3 regions of the Streptomyces sp. NPDC006552 genome follow, and region 2 is predicted to be linked to each of the others. Evidence: riboswitches for the same ligand, from Rfam matches in the RefSeq annotation. Region 2 holds a riboswitch; each other region holds the start of a gene.
What was found. A riboswitch is a leader RNA that binds a small molecule or an ion and turns the genes downstream of it on or off. The one in region 2 is predicted to bind cobalamin.
Positions count from the first base shown of each region.

Region 1: linked by a shared signal. The riboswitch ahead of ABZY33_RS22575 (HoxN/HupN/NixA family nickel/cobalt transporter) and the one ahead of ABZY33_RS19010 (cobalamin biosynthesis protein) in region 2 are both predicted to bind cobalamin.
Region 3: linked by a shared signal. The riboswitch ahead of ABZY33_RS29790 (ribonucleoside-diphosphate reductase subunit alpha) and the one ahead of ABZY33_RS19010 (cobalamin biosynthesis protein) in region 2 are both predicted to bind cobalamin.

Region 1 is NZ_JBEXOS010000040.1:4,203-8,549, reverse strand. Features, by position in the region: gene ABZY33_RS22585 (dienelactone hydrolase family protein) at 1-560, opposite strand, end outside; gene ABZY33_RS22580 (hypothetical protein) at 889-2,106, opposite strand; gene ABZY33_RS22575 (HoxN/HupN/NixA family nickel/cobalt transporter) at 2,215-3,336, opposite strand; cobalamin riboswitch at 3,368-3,587, opposite strand; gene ABZY33_RS22570 (inorganic diphosphatase) at 3,616-4,041, opposite strand; gene ABZY33_RS22565 (GNAT family N-acetyltransferase) at 4,211-4,347, opposite strand, start outside.
Region 2 is NZ_JBEXOS010000030.1:73,005-77,351, forward strand. Features, by position in the region: gene ABZY33_RS19005 (cobyric acid synthase) at 1-840, opposite strand, end outside; gene ABZY33_RS19010 (cobalamin biosynthesis protein) at 837-1,793, opposite strand; cobalamin riboswitch at 1,830-1,964, opposite strand; gene ABZY33_RS19015 (hypothetical protein) at 2,090-2,311, opposite strand; gene ABZY33_RS19020 (inorganic phosphate transporter) at 2,327-3,604, opposite strand; gene ABZY33_RS19025 (lysozyme) at 3,904-4,347, opposite strand, start outside.
Region 3 is NZ_JBEXOS010000068.1:26,747-31,093, forward strand. Features, by position in the region: gene ABZY33_RS29785 (ribonucleotide-diphosphate reductase subunit beta) at 1-588, opposite strand, end outside; gene ABZY33_RS29790 (ribonucleoside-diphosphate reductase subunit alpha) at 588-2,960, opposite strand; cobalamin riboswitch at 3,082-3,216, opposite strand; gene mctP (monocarboxylate uptake permease MctP) at 3,349-4,347, opposite strand, start outside.

The DNA of each region.
Region 1 (4,347 bases), on a different contig from region 2:
CGCAGGCCGTCGAGGGTGGCCGCCGGGATGGCCTCGTCCCGCTCTCCGTAGTGGCCGAGGACCTGGGCCTTCAGCCCCGAGAAGTCGGGGACCTCGCCCTGGATCACGCCGTAGAACGGGACGGCCGCGCTCACCCGCGGGTCCTTGGCCGCCAGGTAGAGGACGAAGCCGCCGCCCATGCAGAAGCCGACGGCCCCGACCGTCCCCGAGGTGACCTCGGGGAGGGCGAGCAGATGGTCGACGGCGCCGGAGAGCAGCTCGACGCCGCGCGCCACGGGCAGCTCTTGCATCATGCGCAGCGCCTCGCCGGAGTCGTGCGCCACGTTCCCGCCGTACAGGTCCGGGGCGAGCGCGACAAAGCCCTCTGCGGCGAGCCGGTCGGCCACGTCGGCGATGTGGTCGGTCAGCCCCCACCACTCCTGGATGACGATGACGCCGGGGCCGCTGCCCGTGGGCGGCAGCGCCAGGTAGCCGTGGGCGGGGGTGCCGTCGCTGTCGAACGTCACGTTCTGGTGGGCCGGCCGGCCGGTGGAGCGGGGGGTGTCGGGGGTGTCCGCCACGAGGTGCCTCCTGGGCTGAGCGCGATGATCGTCTCCCACGATGCCACTGCGCGGGGCCGGGCGAGCGCGGGGGTGGTCACCTGTGGACGACCGGGGCCGCGGCGGTGGAGCAGGAACGCGATGACCGGGCCGGCGGCGAAGAAGCCGGCCAGCCGGCAGAACGCGGTGGTGCAGCAACGCGCGGGCCGTCACCGGCCTGCCGAAGGTGGTGGAGGCGCCGGCGAAGCCCGCGACACCGAACAGGAAGGACTCGACGAGCGTGTGCCCCCGGGGCCCGGCCTCCCACCGGGAGGAGGCCGGGCACCGGGATCGCGGGCGGGGCGGGGCGTCAGCCCTTCTGCTGGGCCGCCTGAAGCGCCGTGATGCAGACCGAGAGAGCCTGCTGCAACTCCTCCAGGCGCCGCACCATGTCGTCCTCGTAGATCGCGTCGATCTCCTGCACGTCGTCGAAGGTCAGCTCCTCGAACGCCTTCGTGGCCTTCGACAGGCTGCTGTAGAACTTCGCGCGCCGCTCCTGCACCCGCAGCTCGGGGTCGGACTCGACGGCCTCCGCGACGAGCGTGCGCACCGAGTCGTAGGCCTCGCGGGCCCACTCACCCGCCTCCTCGTCCTCGTCCAGCTCGTCGATCAGGGACAGATGGCGCTCGGCCTCCTCGCGCAGTTGCGCCGGAGCCTCGATCTTCTGTCCGGCCGCCGTCTTGACCTGCCCCTCCTCGGCGATCCGGCGGACGTACTCCAGCCGGTCACCGGTCTTGGACTCCTCGGCGACGGCCTTCTTCAGATCGTCGGCGCGCACGATGTCACGGGCCAGACCCGAGCGGAGCACCGGGTCCTCGCCGAGGCGGTCCATCAGCGCCTTGCGGGCCGCCTCCGCGGTGCCCGGGTCGGCGAGGATCGCGGCCCGCAGCGCCGTCGGGTTCTCGGCCACCTCCAGGGCCTTGGTCGGCCGGATGCCCTCGGCCGCCGCGGCCTCGGTGATCGCCTGGCCGCGCACCGAACCGGCGCCGGAGCGCGACACGTAGTAGGACAGCCAGAGGTCGGCGTCCGGGAGTTCGACGTCGGCGCCCGGCGCGAGGGTCTCGAACTGGGGGACCACCCCGTCGTCCGCGGCCCGGTCCCACGCCTTGTAGAAGCGCATGACGCGCTCGGCCGAGCAGCCGGCCAGTTCGGCGAACTTGCGCGCCGAGACCTTGGCCGTCTCCCCGGCGGCCTGGCCGCCGGGGCGCACGCTGCGGGCCACCTTCAGGGCGAAGGTCCAGCCGCCGGTACGGGCGTAGCCGCCGAAGGCGTGGGCGTCGGCGGCGACGGACTCGGCCACCTCGCCCACGCCGTCGTCGTCACCGTCCCCGGTCCCCGCCTCGTGCGCGTCGGCGGGGGTGGGTTCGGTCTCGGCGGCCGGGGGCTGCCAGAAGTTCTCGGCCTCACCGGCCTCGGCCCCCCGCGCCTGCGGCACCTCGGACGCGGGCCTCGGCTCCGCGGCGGGTGCCGCCACGGCCTGCGCACCGGACGGGACGGCTGCCTCGGACGAGTCGGTGGCTACGGTCACGTACGTACTCCTGAGTGTTCGGGCGGTGCGGGTCGACGCGACACCCTATCGCCCCGCCCGCCGCCGGAGCGCCCCTGACGTGCCGTGACACCGGCCGCCCGGGCCCGCTCATCCGCCCCCGGCGACCCGGGCCGACCACCGCTGCTCGACCCGGGCGAGACGCCAGTACGCGATCGCCGCCGTCCAGACCACGACGAACAGGCCGACGATGACGTAGCCGACGTTGTCCAGGTCGAGACCGGCTATCCAGCCGGTCACCGCGTCGGAGAGGGAGAGCTTCTCGTGCAGGACGCCGACGATCTCGATGGTGCCGATGAAGAAGGCGACCGCGATCGACAGGCCGGTGATGGTGAGGTTGTAGAACACCTTGCGCACCGGGTTGGAGAACGCCCACTGGTACGCGAAGTTCATGAACGTCCCGTCGAGCGTGTCGAACAGGCTCATGCCCGCGGCGAACAGCAGCGGCAGGCACAGGATCGCGTACCAGGGCAGTCCGGCCGCCGCGCCGCTGCCCGCCATCACCATCAGCGTCACCTCGGTCGCCGTGTCGAAGCCGAGGCCGAAGAGGAAGCCGAGCGGGTACATCTGTCCCGGGCGGGTGATCGACCGGGTGAAGCGGCCGAGGAAGCGGTTCATGAACCCCCGGGAATCCAGGTGCGCTTCGAGCTCCCGCTCGTCGTAGGAGCCCGCGCGCATCGCCCGGAAGACCTTGAGGATGCCCAGCAGGGCCACGAGGTTGAGCGCGGCGATCAGGTACAGGAACGTACCCGACACGGTGGTGCCGACGACGCCGAGCGTCTGGTGGGTGCGGGACTCGTCGTTCAGCAGGATGCCCGCGAGCGCCGCGCCGCCCGCGACCAGGGCGGCCATCGCGACGACCACGCTGGAGTGGCCGAGGGCGAACCAGAACCCGACGGAGACGGGCCGTTTGCCGTCGGCCATCAGCTTGCGGGTCGTGTTGTCGATCGCGGCGATGTGGTCGGCGTCGAAGGCGTGCCGCATGCCGAGGGTGTACGCGGTGACGCCGAGACCGATACCGAAGGCCTTGTTGCCGACCTCGTAGTGCTCGGGCACGACGAGGAGGAACAGCACGCCGAACGCGACGACGTGCAGCGCGGCTATCACCGCGAGCAGCCCCGCGGTGCGCACGGTGTCCTCGCGGCGCCAGCGGAAGGAGGGGTGGGGGTGCGGCCCCGTGGGCCGCGCAGGGGAGTTCCCGGGCAAGGTCATGCCTTGATCACGCTCCAGCACCTCGTGGAATGACTTCGTGAGATGCCGTGGCCGGTCTCCTGGCTTACGGGCGTGCCGCGCCGCTCCGGCCTTCCCAGCCGCCCGAGGGCGGCCAGTGGCACGGTGGAGCGGTGCGTCCCCCGCCGCCCGAAGGCGGCGGAAGGCCCGATCACAGTGGCGAGGGCCGCTCCGGACTTGGCCCCTGAGGGCCGTCACCGGTCTTCCCGAGCACCACGGCCCGATCACCCTAGTCGACGCGCTCCCCGGCGCGACGGGTGGTCAGGCCGACCGGCGCCCGCGGGCCCGCGCGATCTCCTGATAGGCCTTCTCCCGGCCTTCCCAGTGCGAGCCCTCCACCGACTTACCGGGCTCCAGGTCCTTGTAGACCTCGAAGAAGTGGGTGATCTCCAGGCGGTCGAACTCCGGGATGTCCTCGATGTCCTGGATCGACGCGTGGCGCGGGTCGTGGGCGGGGACGCAGAGGATCTTCTCGTCCGGGCCCTTCTCGTCGCTCATCACGAACATCCCGATGGCCCGGCACTCGATGGCGCAGCCGGGGAAGGTGGCGTCGGCGGTCAGCACGAGCGCGTCCAGCGGGTCGCCGTCGCCGCCGAGCGTGCCGTCGACGTAACCGTAGTCCGCGGGGTACTGGGTCGAGGTGAACAGCATCCGGTCGAGCCGGATCCGCCCCAGCCCGTGATCCATCTCGTACTTGTTCCGGGAGCCCTGCGGGATCTCCACGATCACGTCGAACGCGTCGCCCCGCGTCTCGCTGCCGCCCAATGTGGCCTCCTTGCCGCATTGCCGCCCGCTCGGATGCCACCGAGTGTGCGCTGCGGCGCGCGAGGGCGGAACCCCTCGGACCGCACCGGAGTCACCCCGGGGGCGTGAGGGGGAAGACGAGTTCGGGGCGGTCCCAGGCGACGGCCGGGGGCTGGGCGGCGGCGGTGCCGGTCCGTACGGCGCCCATGCTGCGGTAGAAGCCTTCGGCGGGCGGGTGCGCGACGACCC
Region 2 (4,347 bases):
CGCGTCGACATCCGTGAAATTCGACATCAGCGGCACCGCGCACACGGCGACCCGGAGCACGTCCTCGCCGACCGGCGGCGCCACCACGGACTCGCGCACCGCGCCCCGCAGGGAGACCCGCAGCCCGTCCTCCTCGTCGATGCCGAGCCCGTGCTGGAACGGCAGCACACCGTACGTGGGCCTGCCGGTGAGGGACTCCAGCATGGCGAGCCCGGGTTCGAGCAGCGTCACATCACCCCGGAACTTGTTCACCAGGTACCCGGCCAGCAACTCCTGGTCCTCCGGCGCCAGCAGCGCCGTCGTCCCGAAGAACGAGGCGAAGACGCCCCCGCGGTCGATGTCGCCGACCACCAGGACCGGCAGCCGCGCGGCCCGCGCGATGCCCATGTTCACGATGTCGGTGCGGCGCAGATTGATCTCGGCGGGCGAGCCCGCCCCCTCACAGATCACCGCGTCATGACTGCCCCGCAGCTCCTCCAGGCACTCCACCACGGTGTCGAGCAGCGCGCCCTGGCGCTGTCCGTGGTAGCCCCGCGCGCTCATCTCACCGACGGGCCTGCCCATGAGCACGACCTGGCTGCTGCGGTCGCTGCCCGGCTTGAGCAGCACCGGGTTCATCAGCGCGGTCGGCTCGACCCGGGCGGCCTGCGCCTGCATGGCCTGCGCCCGCCCGATCTCGGCGCCCTCCCGCGTCACGAACGAGTTCAGGGACATGTTCTGCCCCTTGAACGGCGCGACCTTCACCCCCTGGCGGACCAGCCACCGGCAGATGCCGGCCGTGACCACGCTCTTGCCCGCGTCGGAGGTCGTCCCCGCGACGAGGAGCCCCCCGCCCTTCACCGGCGCGCCCACAGCAACCGCCCGCCCACACAGACTCCCCACGCCAACGCGGTGATCCGCCGCGACAACCGCGCGGCCCGTTCGACATCCCCGACCCGCACCGCACGCCCGGCGGCGTTCAGGACGGGCCGGTGCTCCACCCGGCCCGCGTAGGCCAGCGTCCCGCCGAGCCGCACCCCGAGCGCCCCCGCGAACGAGGCCTCGACGGCCCCCGCGTTCGGGCTCGGGTGGCGTCCGGCGTCCGCGCGCCAGGCCCGCGCGGCGGCGCGCGGCCGCCCGCCCGCCAGCACGGCGAGCGCCGCCGTCAGCCGGGCTCCCGGCCACCCGGCCACGTCGTCGAGCCGGGCCGAGGCCCAGCCGAACCGGCGGTAGCGGGGCGACTTGTGCCCGACCATCGCGTCCAGCGTGTTCACGGCGCGGAAGGCGAGCAGTCCGGGGACGCCGCCCACCGCGCCCCACACCAGCGCGCCGACGACCGCGTCCGAGGTGTTCTCGGCGACGGACTCGACGACACCGCGGGCGATCCCGTCGGCGTCAAGACCCTGCGGATCGCGGCCGCACAGCCGCGGCAGCAGCTCCCGGGCCAGCTCCACGTCCCCGGCCTCCAGGGCACGGCCGACGCCTCGCGCCTCCCGGCCCAGCGAGGTCCCGCCGACCACGGCCCAGGTGGCGGCGGCGGTCAGCGCGACGGCGGCGGCGGGGGAGCGGCGTACGGTACGGGCCGCGGCGGCGCCCAGCGCGGCGGCGCCGCCCGCGCAGAACACGGCGTGCGCGGCGCCCCAGCCCCGGTGGTCGCGCCACAGCAGGCGCTCGACGTGTCCGGCGGCCCGGCCGAACCCGGCCACGGGGTGCCCGCGGCGCGGATCGCCGAACAGCAGGTCGGCAAGGAGTCCGGTGGCGGCGCCGTACGCGAAGACGCGCTCGGCCCGCGCCGCGCCGCGCAGGGCGAACATGGCGTAGTTGTCCTCACTCAGGGTGTCCACGCCCTGGTTCGACGAGACCGGCAGCGAGAGTTCCTGGCTCGCCCTTCCTTCAGGAGGGCTCACAGTGGCGGGACCGCGCCGGATTCGCACCGGCTTCCTCGGACTGCTGCCGTAGATGGCCCGCGAAGTCCACCACGGTCCGCGAAGGTGCGTCAACTCGCCGTTGACCTGGGAGAGCGGAGTGTGGGCAGGTACACAGAAGGGCGGCGGGGCGGGACGCCGTGCGCCCTGCCCCGCCGCCCCTCGTACCGGCGAGCGGGCCGCCGTCAGGCGACGATCAGGAAGATCCCGTACGCCACGGCCGCCGCGCACAGCGCGAAGCAGAGGTACGCCCCCGAGGTGGCGGCCGTCGCCGAACCGCCGCGCTGCGCCGCGGACTCCCGCTTGGAGAGGCCGACGACGCCGAGGGTGAACAGGCCCACCAGGGCCACGGTGGCCACGAGACTGACCCCGAAGACGGAGGCGAGAGCCGACCAGTCGATCTTCATAGCTGTCCTGCTTCCTTACAGCGTGGCGCCGGCGGGGCGCGCGGGGTCGGCCAGGGGCTGCGGCGGGGCGGGGATCGTGGCCTTCACCTCGACCGAGGGCCCGGACTCCGCGGCGGCGGCGACGGGCGGCGGGCTGACCGCGGCGATCGCGGTGGTCACCACGTCGGCCGGCTCCGCCACGGCGCCGGCCGCGTCCGCGGTGACGTTCGTGTGGTCGACGGAGTCGCGCCGGGAGAGCTTCCAGATGGTCCCGGCGCCGCCGATCAGCAGGAGCGCGGTGAGGCCGATGCCCCACGAGCCCTGCTTGGTGAGGAACTCGGCGCCCGCGCCGACCAGGCCCGCGGCCGGCAGGGTCAGGCCCCACGCGACGAACATCCGGGTGGCGGTCGACCAGCGGACCACACCGCCCTTGCGGCCGATGCCCGCGCCCATCACGGCGCCCGAGCAGACCTGGGTGGTGGAGAGGGAGAAGCCGATGTGCGACGAGGCGAGGATCGCGGTCGCGGCGCTCGTCTGCGCGGTGAAGCCCTGCTGCGGGGCGAGGTCGGTGAGGCCCTTGCCCATGGTGCGGATGATCCGCCAGCCGCCCAGGTACGTGCCGAGCGCGATGGCCAGGCCGGCCGAGACGATGACCCACAGCGGCGGGTTGGCGCCGGGGGAGAGGACGCCGCCGGTGATCAGGGCGAGGGTGATGATGCCCATCGTCTTCTGCGCGTCGTTCGTGCCGTGCGCGAGGGAGACGAGGCCGGCGGAGGCGATCTGCCCGGCGCGGTAGCCCTTGGCGGTGGCCTTCTGGTCGGTCCTGCCGCTGATGCGGTAGGTGAGCCGGGTGGCCAGCATCGCGGCGACACCGGCCACGATCGGCGCGGCGACCGCGGGCAGCAGCACCTTGGTGACGACGGTGCCGCCGTTCACCGAGGACCAGCCCATCGACATGACGGCGGCGCCGATGAGCCCGCCGAACAGGGCGTGGGAGGAGCTGGACGGCAGCCCGACCAGCCAGGTCAGCAGATTCCAGAGGATGGCGCCGACGAGCGCGGCGAAGATGACCTCGGTCCTGAGGCCGTCCTCGTCGATGATCCCGCCGGAGATGGTCTTGGCCACCTCCACGGAGAGGAAGGCCCCGACCAGGTTCAGCACGGCGGACATGGCCACCGCCGTCTTCGGCTTGAGGGCGCCGGTCGAGATGGTGGTGGCCATCGCGTTGGCGGTGTCGTGAAAACCGTTGGTGAAGTCGAAGACCAGTGCGGTGACGATCACGATCGCGAGCAGGAGTGTGGCATCAAGTGCCATATCCGGTATCCGTTTCAGGTTGCGGACGGCGTCGCTGACCACGGCTGATTGCCGAAGCCTTGGTGAACGTAGGGCGACTGTATGAACGGAAGGTGAACTGGTGGGGGATCTCAGGCGACTCCGGCGGAGAGTGATGGTGCGGGCCCGGGAATCCCGGGTTCCAGGGCCCCGCCGGTGTGGTTCTTGTCACCGCCGCAGAGGGGCGGACTTCTCCGGACATCCGGGCATACGACGACACGGCCCCGCGGCGCCCCCGGTGTCGGGGGGCCACAGGGCCGTGGGGGTGGCGCGGCGGGGAACTAACCCCGGGCGAACTTCCGCAGCTGGCTCAGGCTGCCGTTGAAGCGGTTCTGGTCGCCCGGGAGGCCGCCGCCGTTGTCGTACTGCCAGAACGTCCAGTAGGACCACCCGGCGGGCAGCGCGCCCGGACTGGAGCTGTAGCGGGCGATCCACAGGGCGTGGTTGGCGGCGAACGCGCGGCTGTTGCCGGTGCACGTCCTCCACCAGAGGCTGTTCGTGTAGATCACCGGACGCCGTCCGGTCCTGCGCCGGACCTCGTCGCTGAAGGATCTGATCCACGCGACCGTCTTGGTCTTGCTGAGGCCGTAGCACTTCTTCTTGCTGTACGGGTTGTACTCGATGTCGAGCGCGGGCGGCAGGGTCCACCCGTCGCTCGTCCAGCCGCCGCCGTTGCGCACGAAGTAGGAGGCCTGCGCCTTGCCGGAGGACTTGTCGGGCAGGGC
Region 3 (4,347 bases), on a different contig from region 2:
GCGGAACCAGTAGACGTAGGCGAAGGCGCCGTAGAAGAACAGGCCCTCGATGCAGGCCGCGAAGCAGATCAGGTTGAGCAGGAAGCGGCGGCGGTCCGCCTGGGTCTCCAGGCGGTCCATGGACTCGACCGAGTCCATCCACGTGAAGCAGAACTCGGCCTTGTCGCGGATCGAGGGGATGTTCTCGACCGCCGCGAACGCCGCCGCCCGGTCCTCGGGATCGGGCAGATAGGTGTCGAGCAGCGTCAGATAGAACTGGACGTGCACGGCCTCCTCGAAGAGTTGGCGCGAGAGGTACAGCCGCGCCTCGGGGGAGTTGATGTGCTTGTACAGGGTGAGGACCAGGTTGTTGGCGACGATGGAGTCGCCGGTCGCGAAGAACGCGACGAGGCGGCCGATCATGTGCTGCTCGCCGGCCGACAGCTTCGCGAGGTCGGCGACGTCCGAGTGCAGGTCGACCTCCTCGACGGTCCAGGTGTTCTTGATGGCGTCCCGGTAGCGCTCGTAGAAGTCCGGGTAGCGCATGGGACGCAGGGTGAGCTCGAAGCCCGGGTCGAGCAGGTTCTTTTCCGTGGCGGGAGTCGTCATTACTGGCAGGCCTCGCAGGACTCGGGGTTTTCCAGGGAACAGGCGACCGCGTCGGTCTCCGGCGCGCTCTGGGCGGGGACGGTGGCGCGGTGCGCGGCGCGGGCGATGCGTGTCGCGGGGCGCGAACGCAGGTAGTACGTCGTCTTCAGCCCCGACTTCCAGGCGTACGCGTACATCGAGGAGAGCTTGCCGATGGTCGGCGTCTCCAGGAACAGGTTGAGGGACTGGGCCTGGTCGAGGAAGGGGGTGCGGGCCGCCGCCATGTCGATGAGGCCGCGCTGCGGCAGCTCCCACGCCGTGCGGTACAGGGCGCGGACCTCCTCGGGCACCCAGGTGAAGCCCTGCACCGAGCCGTTGGCCTCGCGCAGCGCCTCCCGGGTCTGCGCGTCCCAGACGCCGAGCCGCTTCAAGTCGTCGACCAGGTAGGCGTTGACCTGGAGGAACTCGCCCGACAGCGTCTCGCGCTTGAAGAGGTTGGAGACCTGCGGCTCGATGCACTCGTAGACGCCCGCGATCGAGGCGATCGTCGCGGTCGGCGCGATGGCGAGCAGCAGCGAGTTGCGCAGGCCGACCGCGGCGATACGTTCCCGCAGCGCGGCCCACCGCTCGGGCCAGGTCACCTGGGCGTCCGGGTAGTGGTCGGGGTGCAGGACGCCGCGCGCGGTACGGGTCTTCTCCCAGGCGGGCAGCGGGCCGTTGCGTTCGGCGAGGCCGGCGGAGGCCTCGTACGCGGCGAGCATGATGCGCTCCTGGATCCGCGTGGACAGGGCCAGGGCCGCGGGGGAGTCGAAGGGCAGCCGCAGCTTGAAGAAGACGTCTTGCAGGCCCATCGCGCCGAGGCCGACCGGGCGCCAGCGGGCGTTGGAGCGGCCCGCCTGCTCGGTCGGGTAGAAGTTGATGTCGACGACGCGGTCGAGGAAGGTGACGGCGGTGCGCACGGCCGCGTCGAGCCGCTCCCAGTCGATGGCGTCCTGACCGTCGCGGGCGTCGGAGACCACGAAGGCCCCGAGGTTGACCGAGCCGAGGTTGCAGACGGCCGTCTCGCCGTCGTCCGTGACCTCCAGGATCTCGGTGCACAGGTTCGAGGAGTGGACGGTGTGGCCGGGCTCCGCGGTCTGGTTGGCGGTGCGGTTGGCGGCGTCCTTGAAGGTCATCCAGCCGTTGCCGGTCTGGGCGAGGGTGCGCATCATGCGGCCGTACAGGTCCCGGGCGGGGAGGGTTTTCTGCGCCTTGCCCGCGGCCTCCGCCCTGCGGTACGCGTCCTCGAACTCCGCGCCGTAGAGGTCGACGAGTTCGGGCACGTCGGCCGGGGAGAACAGCGACCAGTCGGCGCCCTCGGCGACGCGGCGCATGAACTCGTCGGGGATCCAGTGCGCGAGGTTCAGGTTGTGGGTGCGGCGCGCGTCCTCGCCGGTGTTGTCGCGCAGCTCCAGGAACTCCTCGATGTCGGAGTGCCACGTCTCCAGGTAGACGGCGGCCGCGCCCTTACGGCGTCCGCCCTGGTTCACCGCGGCGACCGACGCGTCGAGCGTCTTCAGGAACGGCACGATCCCGTTGGAGTGCCCGTTCGTGCCGCGGATCAGCGAGCCCCGGCTGCGGATGCGGGAGTACGAGAGGCCGATGCCGCCGGCGTGCTTGGAGAGGCGGGCCACCTGGTGGTAGCGGTCGTAGATCGAGTCGAGCTCGTCGAGCGGGGAGTCGAGCAGGTAGCAGCTCGACATCTGCGGGTGGCGGGTGCCGGAGTTGAAGAGGGTGGGGGAGGAGGGCAGGTAGTCCAGGCGGCTCATCAGGCCGTAGAGCGCCGCCACTTCGTCCAGCGCGCGGACGCTGTCGTCCTCGGCGAGACCCGCCGCGACGCGCAGCATGAAGTGCTGCGGGGTCTCGATGACCTGCCGGGTGATCGGGTGGCGCAGCAGGTAGCGACTGTGCAGCGTGCGCAGGCCGAAGTAACCGAACCGGTCGTCGGCCGCGGGGTCGATGAGCGCGTCGAGCCGGGCCGCGTGCGTGCGCACGAAGGCGGCGGTGCGGTCGGCGATCAGGCCCTCGCGATGGCCGGTCGCGACGGAGCCGGTGAAGGAGGTGACGCCCTGCGAGGCGGCCTCGGCGGCGATGGAGAGCGTGAGGAGGCGGGCGGCGAGCCGGGAGTGGACCGGGTCGTCGGAGATCAGGCCGGCCGCGGCCTCGGTGGCGAGTTCGCGCAGCTCGGCGAGGTCGGCGTGGGCGCTGCGGCCGCGCAGCGCGGCGGCGGCGACCCGGCCGGCGTCGGTGCCGGGGAGATCGGCGGTCAGCTCGGTCAGGGTGCGCAGCAGGGCGGTGCCCGGAGCGTCGTCCGGTGCGGCGGCAACCGGTTCGGCGGGCGGCGCGATGGTCACGTGGGGGCTCTCCCTCGCTCGGCTCGAGGCCCGCGGGGAGGAGTGGCTCGGGCGCGCACACGGGGGCGCCGTCGTCACCGGCCCATTCCGCGAGGCCCGGACGTCTGTCCACCCGGGCCGGACGGTCCGGGTGGGCTGCGGCAGGTCGTCGGACTCACGCGGGCGCCGCTATGGGCGCATACGTTCACCGTTGCGGGACAGTTCCGGATTTGCACCGGATTCCCCTGCGGCGGCAGCGAGAGCGAGCATACATGTTGTGCCGGGTGTGCGAGGCAGCCCCATATCTTGTGTCGGCCGGGTGTCGAGACCGCGTCTCCGACGGGGTGCCCGAAGACAGGGACGGGCCCCTCCGCGCGGGAGGGGCCCGTCCGTTGTGCCACGCGTGCGGCTAGTGACCGCCCGCTCCGACGACGGGCAGGTCCTGCTGGACCCCCTTGTCGCCGGCGTCGGCGGTGTAGTCCCCGGGGGACGTCTCGTCGACGCCCGCGGGGGCCTTCACGGCGTTCAGGACGAAGGTGAGGACCACGGTCACGACCACGTTCATCACGAACGCGGTCAGACCGATGTAACCGATCTCCCCGATGCCAGGGATCTCCTTCGAGGAGCCGCCGAAGTGCTTCTGGGTCGGCGATGCCACCCCGTACGCGGCGAGCGTGCCGTAGACCATGCCGACCGCCCAGCCGGCGAGCAGCGCCCACCGGTGGAACCAGCGCGTGAACAAACCGCCGACCAGGGCCGGCATGGTCTGGAGGATCCAGATGCCGCCGAGCAGCTGGAAGTTGATGGCGACGGTCTTGTCCATGGTGAGGACGAAGACGAGCGCGCCGACCTTCACGAGCAGCGAGACCAGCTTGGAGACCTTGGTCTCCTGCGCCGGGGTCGCGTCGGGCTTGATGAAGTCCTTGTAGATGTTGCGCGTGAAGAGGTTCGCCGCGGCGATGGACATGATCGCCGCCGGGACCAGCGCGCCGATGCCGATGGCGGCGAACGCGACGCCGGTGAACCAGTCGGGGAACATGTCCTCGAAGAGCTGCGGGATCGCCAGCTGCCCGTTCTGCACCTTGATCCCGGCCGCGATCGCCATGAACCCGAGCAGCGCCAGCAGGCCCAGCATCAGCGAGTAGAGCGGCAGGATCGTGGTGTTGCGGCGGATCACGTTGCGGCTCTTGGACGAGAGCGTCGCCGTGATCGAGTGCGGGTACATGAACAGCGCGAGGGCCGAGCCGAGCGCCAGCGTCGCGTACGTCCAGTGCCCGGCCTCACCGGGCGCGAGGGCGCCGACGGGTTTCCCGGTCGCCGGATTCAGCTGCTCGAACTTCTTGCCGGCCGCGGCGAAGATGTCGTCGAAGCCGCCGAGTTTGATCGGGATGTAGATGATGGCGACCAG